DNA from 2 places in the Pseudomonas grandcourensis genome. Region 2 is predicted to be linked to the other one. Evidence: predicted binding sites of a transcription regulator. Region 2 holds the regulator's gene; the other holds the start of a gene.

Region 1 (3,411 bases), 3.0 Mb from region 2:
ATACAGTCAACAAGTGAGGGCAACACCCTATGAGAAGACTTAAGCGTGATCCGTTGGAAAGAGCATTTTTGCGCGGATATCAATATGGCGTTGGTGGTAAATCCCGTGAGCTTTGCCCATTTACTCTACCGTCGGTACGTCAAGCCTGGATCAACGGCTGGCGAGAAGGACGCGGCGACAACTGGGACGGTATGACCGGCACTGCGGGAATCCACAGACTCAACGAACTTCACGCCGTCGGCTAATTACAGGGCACAACACTCCGACACGACAATCTGACTTTGTACTGAATTAACCACGCACGTCCCATCCGGACGGCGGGCTCCGGCCCAGGGGCTCCTTTATGGAGCCCTTTTTTATGCCTGTCCCATACACCATTACCTACATGGGGTCAGCGTAGCGCTGCGATTGCGTCTACCGACTCACGAATCAGCGCAGGGCCTTTGTAGATGAAGCCGGAGTAGATCTGCACCAGGCTCGCGCCCGCAGCGATTTTCTCAGCCGCGTGCTTGCCTTCGGTAATGCCGCCGGCAGCGATGATCGGCAGGCGACCAGCCAGCTCCGACGCCAGCACTTGCACCGTGTGGGTGCTCTTGTCGCGAACCGGCGCGCCGGACAGACCGCCGGCTTCTTCGCCGTGCTCCATGCCTTCGACGCCTACGCGGCTCAGGGTGGTGTTGGTGGCGATGACCGCATCCATCCCGGTTTCGATCAGCGCTTGCGCAACTTGTGCGGTTTCTTCGTCGCTCATGTCCGGTGCGATCTTGATCGCCAGCGGTACATGCTTGCCATGACGCAATGCCAGTTCCGCGCGGCGTTCGGCCAGATCGGCCAGCAACTGCTTGAGCGAGTCACCGAATTGCAGGCTGCGCAGGCCCGGCGTGTTCGGCGAACTGACATTGACCGTCACATAGCTGGCGTGGGCGTAGACCTTGTCCAGGCAGATCAGGTAGTCGTCCACGGCACGCTCGACCGGCGTATCGAAATTCTTGCCGATGTTGATGCCCAGCACGCCTTTGTACTTGGCCGCCGCCACGCGGGCCAGCAGGTGATCGACGCCGAGGTTGTTGAAACCCATGCGGTTGATGATCGCCTCGGCTTCCGGCAAGCGGAACAGGCGTGGCTTCGGGTTGCCCGGCTGTGGACGCGGCGTGATGGTGCCGATTTCGACAAAACCGAAACCCAGTTGGGCGAAACCATCGATGGCCGCGCCGTTCTTGTCCAGGCCGGCGGCCAGCCCCACCGGATTCGGGAAGTCCAGGCCCATGACATTCACCGGCAGCTTCGCCGGGGCCTTGCACAACAAGCCGTTGAGCCCAAGACGCCCGCCCGCGCCGATCAGGTCCAGGGACAGATCGTGGGAGGTTTCCGGGGAGAGTTTGAACAACAGCTGACGGGCCAGGGTGTACATGGGCGGATTTGACTCGATTGGCGGCGAATTGAGGTGGCGATTATAGCCGGGCAACGGGGCGGCAAGCGAGGCGCGTGATCAAATCAACGGTTAATGGCATATGCCTTGCACCACTCTGGGTACCAGCACCCATGCCAACGACGGAATGGGTGCAAAGACAATGGCGTCGTCCCCGGCCTGCTCATGCAAGCACTCGGGACGACGTTTTTTTTGCAAGGTGAACACGCGATGAACGAACCGTCAGCCGGCCCTCTGGCCTGGGTCAATGGCAGCGATGCCCCGGAAAAAACCGAAATCAATCTCGGCTTCATGGCCTTGAGCGACTGTGCCTCGGTGGTTGTCGCCGCCACCCAGGGCTTCGCCCAGCCCCACGGCTTGACCCTGAACCTCAAGCGGCAATCGTCCTGGGCCAACCTGCGGGACAAACTGGTCAGCGGCGAACTCGATGCCGCCCACAGCCTCTACGGCCTGGTTTACGCCGTTCACCTGGGCATCGGTGGCGTGGCCGCGACCGACATGGCCGTGCTGATGGGCCTGAATCAGAACGGCCAGAGCATCAACCTGTCCCGCGGCTTGCAGGCGCTTGGAGTGACCAGTCCTGAAGCACTGGATCGGCACGTGCACCAAACTCGCTCAAAACTCACCTTCGCCCAGACGTTTCCCACCGGCACCCACGCCATGTGGCTGTATTACTGGCTCGCCAGCCAGGGCATTCACCCGCTGCTGGATGTCGACAGCGTGGTGGTGCCGCCACCGCAGATGGTCGCGCACCTGCGGGCCGGTCGAATCGACGGCTTCTGCGTCGGTGAACCCTGGTCCGCCAGCGCCGTGCAACAGGACCTCGGTTTCACCCTGGCCACGACTCAGACCATCTGGCCCGATCATCCGGAAAAGGTCCTCGGCTGCACCCGTGCGTTCGTCGAGCAATACCCCAATACCGCCCGGGTGTTGGTGATGGCGGTTCTGGAAGCCAGCCGCTTCATCGAAGAAAGCACCGAGAATCGCCGCAGTACCGCACAATTGCTCAGTGCCGTGCAGTACCTTGACGCACCACTGGACTGCATCGAACCACGCCTGCTGGGCGAATACGCCGACGGCCTTGGCCACCGCTGGCAAGACCCGCACGCGCTGCGCTTGCACGGGAATGGCGAGGTCAACCTGCCGTACCTGTCCGACGGCATGTGGTTCATGACCCAGTTCCGCCGCTGGGGCTTGTTGCGCGAAGATCCGGACTATCTCGCGGTGGCCCGGCAGGTCCAGCAACTGGACCTCTACCGTGAAGCCGCCCGTGCCGTCGGCGTCGCTTCATCAGCCGAGGAAATGCGTAGCAGTCAGTTGATCGACGGCAAGATCTGGGACGGCTCGGACCCGGCCGGTTATGCCCGCAGTTTCAAACTGCACGCCATGAGCGACAGCTCGCATCGATCCGCCAGCCGCTGACAGGAGACCACGAACATGCTGCGTATCCTGCTGATCAACGACACCGCCAAGAAAGTCGGACGCCTGAAGGCCGCCCTGACCGAGGCCGGATTCGAAGTGATCGATGAATCCGGCCTGACCATCGACTTGCCCGAACGCGTCGAAACGGTGCGTCCGGATGTGATTCTGATCGATACCGAGTCACCGGGCCGCGATGTCATGGAACAAGTGGTGCTGGTGACTCGCGACCAGCCACGACCGATTGTGATGTTCACGGACGAACACGACCCCGACGTGATGCGCCAGGCGATCAAGTCCGGGGTCAGCGCCTACATCGTCGAAGGCATTCACGCACAACGCCTGCAGCCGATTCTCGACGTGGCCATGGCACGCTTCGAAAGCGACCAGGCCTTGCGTGCCCAGTTGCATGCCCGCGACCAGCAATTGGCCGAGCGCAAGCGCATCGAACTGGCCAAGGGGCTGCTGATGAAAATGAAGGACTGCAACGAGGAGGAGGCCTACACGCTGATGCGCCGCCAGGCGATGAGCCGCCAGCAGAAGCTGATTCAAGTGGCGGAACA
Region 2 (3,411 bases):
ATCAATGGAAACGGCGACCAGCGGTTGCAACATCTCGGTATGAACCAGGGCGCGTTCGGCCAGCTCCGGCAGCAGGCCGGCAGGCAGATTGTCGATGCAGTAGTAGCCGTTGTCCTCAAGAACGTTGAGGGCGGTACTTTTACCTGAGCCGGAACGGCCACTGACGATGATCAAGCGCATGATTACTGACCGTTTTGCTCGTCCAGGACAACCTGATACAGGGCTTCGTTGCTTGCAGCACTACGCAGCTTTTCGCGCACTTCCTTGCGGTCGAGCATGCTGGCGATCTGTCGCAGCAGCTCAAGGTGCGCATCGGTGGCGGCTTCCGGGACCAGCAGCACGAACAGCAGGTCAACCGGCGCGCCATCGATGGCGTCGAAATCGATAGGGGCGTCCAGGTGCATCAATGCACTGATGGGCGAAACACAGCCCTTGAGGCGGCAATGTGGAATGGCGATGCCATTGCCAAACCCGGTGGAGCCGAGTTTTTCACGGGCAATCAGTGCCTCGAAGACATCTTGCATCTCCAGGGCCGGCACTTCGCGGGCGATCAGATTGGCAATTTGTTCGAGGGCTTTCTTTTTACTGCCTCCCGGCACGTTCACCAGGGAACGGCCGGGGGTCAGGATACTTTCAAGTCGGATCATGGGTAGGGAGTGTTAACGACCGGTTGCGCCCTGAAGGAGGCTCTGGGTCTTTTCCTTATGCTTTTTGAGTTGTTTATCCAGCTTGTCGGTGAGTGCGTCGATCGCGGCATACATATCGGTATGTTCCGCGTTGGCGACCACTTCATTCCCGGGAATATGTAGCGTGGCTTCGATTTTCTGCTTCAGTTTTTCGACGGTCATCGTGACCTGCACATTAGTGATCTTGTCGAAATGTCGCTCCAATCGCTCGAGTTTTTCGCCGATGTAGGTGCGAAGAGGTTCGGTCACTTCCAGTTGGTGTCCACTGATGTTGACTTGCATACAGCTTCTCCTTCGTTGCCAGTGCATAAAGCGGTAGATCAGATGATCTACCACTGGAACGCTGTGGCGTGGCCCTACATCAACCGCTTGCGTTCGCTCGAAGGCGCGATCCCGAGGGATTCGCGGTACTTGGCGACGGTGCGGCGAGCCACCTGAATGCCTTGTGCCTCCAGTAAACCAGCGATCTTGCTGTCACTCAACGGCTTTTTCTGATTTTCCGCTGCAACCAGTTTTTTGATGATCGCCCGGATCGCCGTGGACGAGCATTCGCCGCCTTCGGAGGTGCTTACGTGACTGGAAAAAAAGTACTTCAGTTCATAAATGCCCCGGGGGGTGTGCATGAACTTCTGGGTGGTCACCCGTGAAATCGTCGACTCATGCATGCCCACCGCTTCGGCGATGTCATGCAGGACCAGCGGCTTCATAGCTTCGTCGCCGTACTCCAGAAAGCCGCGCTGATGCTCGACGATCTGGGTGGCAACCTTCATCAGGGTTTCATTGCGGCTTTGCAGGCTCTTGATGAACCAGCGGGCCTCCTGCAACTGATTGCGCATGAAGGTATTGTCGGCGCTGGTGTCGGCGCGGCGCACGAAACCAGCGTACTGGGCGTTGACCCGCAGCCGTGGCACTGACTCCTGATTGAGCTCCACCAGCCAGCGCTCGTTGTCCTTGCGCACGATGACGTCAGGAACGACGTACTCGGCTTCGGTGGACTCGATCTGCGAGCCCGGACGAGGGTTGAGGCTCTGGACCAGCTCGATGACCTGGCGCAGTTCGTCTTCCTTGAGCTTCATGCGACGCATCAACTGGCTGTAGTCGCGGCTGCCAAGCAGGTCGATGTAATCGGTGACCAGGCGCTTGGCCTCGGCCAGCCAAGGGGTCTTGGCAGGCAGCTGGCGCAATTGCAGCAGCAGGCATTCGCCCAGGTTGCGGGCGCCGATGCCGGCGGGCTCGAATTGCTGGATGCGGTGCAGGACGGCTTCGATTTCGTCCAGTTCGATGTCCAGTTCCGGGTCGAAGGCTTCGAGGATTTCCTCGAGGGTTTCGTCCAGGTAGCCCTGATTGTTGATGCAGTCGATCAGGGTCACGGCGATCAGGCGATCGGTGTCGGACATCGGGGCCAGGTTCAGTTGCCACAGCAAGTGGCTCTGCAGGCTTTCGCCGGCCGAGGTGCGGGTGGTGAAGTCCCACTCGTCATCGTCGTTGCTTGGCAGGCTGCTGGCGCTGGTCTGGTATACGTCTTCCCAGGCAGTATCGACGGGAAGTTCGTTGGGAATGCGTTCGTTCCAGTCGCCTTCCTCAAGGTTATCAACCGTAGGGGCGCTTTCCTGGTAGGAGGGCTCCTGGATGTCAGTGTTGGGCTTTTGTTCGGCGTTGTCGGCCAAGGGGTCGGAATTGTCGAAGTCGTCGCCTTCTTCCTGGCGTTCGAGCATCGGATTGGACTCCAGGGCCTCCTGGATTTCCTGTTGCAGGTCCAGGGTCGACAATTGGAGCAGGCGGATGGCCTGTTGCAGCTGCGGTGTCATCGTCAGCTGCTGGCCCATTCTCAAGACTAGCGATGGTTTCATGGCAGGGGCTTAACACCTTATTCGCCGGCGCACATGCGCCATCCACTACAGGGCGCCGGGGCGCCAAACTTAAGCAAATTATATGCCTGAAACTAAAGGGTTTGCCTAGAGCGCTGTAACAATAAAAACTATAAAGCTGTGTTGCTGCGCTGCCCTTGTTGAGGGCTGACCACGCTTGTCGGCACGAGGCGCTGGTGAGTGGGCCGGTCAGGTGCCCGGGCAACTGCCTGGGCACGGCTCAGCGCTTACAGGCGGAACTCATGGCCCAGGTACACTTCCTTGACCAGGTCGTTGGCCAGGATGGTCTCTGCGTCGCCTTCGGCGATCAGTTGGCCGTCATTGACGATATAGGCGGTTTCACAGATATCCAGGGTTTCACGAACGTTGTGGTCCGTGATCAGCACGCCAATGCCTTTGGCCTTGAGGTGGTGAATGATCTGCTTGATGTCGCCGACCGAAATCGGGTCCACGCCGGCGAAGGGTTCGTCGAGGAGGATGAATTTCGGGTTGGTGGCCAGGGCGCGGGCGATTTCCACGCGGCGGCGCTCACCACCGGACAGGCTCATGCCCAGGTTGTCGCGGATGTGGCTGATGTGGAACTCCTGCAGCAGGCTTTCCAGCTCCTTGCGACGGCCGGCCTTGTCGAGTTCCTTGCGGGTCTCGAGGATGGCCATGATGTTGTCGGCCACCGACAGTTTGCGGAAGATCGATGCTTCTTGCGGCAGGTAGCCGATACCGGCCTTTGCGCGGCCGTGCATCGGCTGGTGGCTGACGTCCAGATCATCGATCAGGACGCGGCCCTGGTCGGCCTGCACCAGGCCGACGATCATGTAGAAGCAGGTGGTCTTGCCGGCGCCGTTCGGGCCAAGCAGGCC

What was found. The regulator sigma-54, encoded in region 2, starts transcription at its own class of promoters, with help from an activator protein. The targets are predictions, from matches to a motif close to ANTGGCATNNANNTTGCTNT.
Region 1: the regulator sigma-54 is predicted to act here: its motif matches at 1,504-1,523, upstream of AABM52_RS21305 (CmpA/NrtA family ABC transporter substrate-binding protein).

The regions. Positions count from the first base shown of each region.
Region 1 is NZ_CP150919.1:4,763,578-4,766,988, forward strand. It holds gene AABM52_RS21295 (ribosome modulation factor) at 30-245, shown strand; gene AABM52_RS21300 (quinone-dependent dihydroorotate dehydrogenase) at 392-1,411, opposite strand; gene AABM52_RS21305 (CmpA/NrtA family ABC transporter substrate-binding protein) at 1,640-2,851, shown strand; gene AABM52_RS21310 (ANTAR domain-containing response regulator) at 2,867-3,411, shown strand, end outside.
Region 2 is NZ_CP150919.1:991,506-994,916, forward strand. It holds gene rapZ (RNase adapter RapZ) at 1-180, opposite strand, end outside; gene ptsN (PTS IIA-like nitrogen regulatory protein PtsN) at 183-647, opposite strand; gene raiA (ribosome-associated translation inhibitor RaiA) at 660-968, opposite strand; gene AABM52_RS04260 (RNA polymerase factor sigma-54) at 1,043-2,536, opposite strand; gene lptB (LPS export ABC transporter ATP-binding protein) at 2,782-3,411, opposite strand, start outside.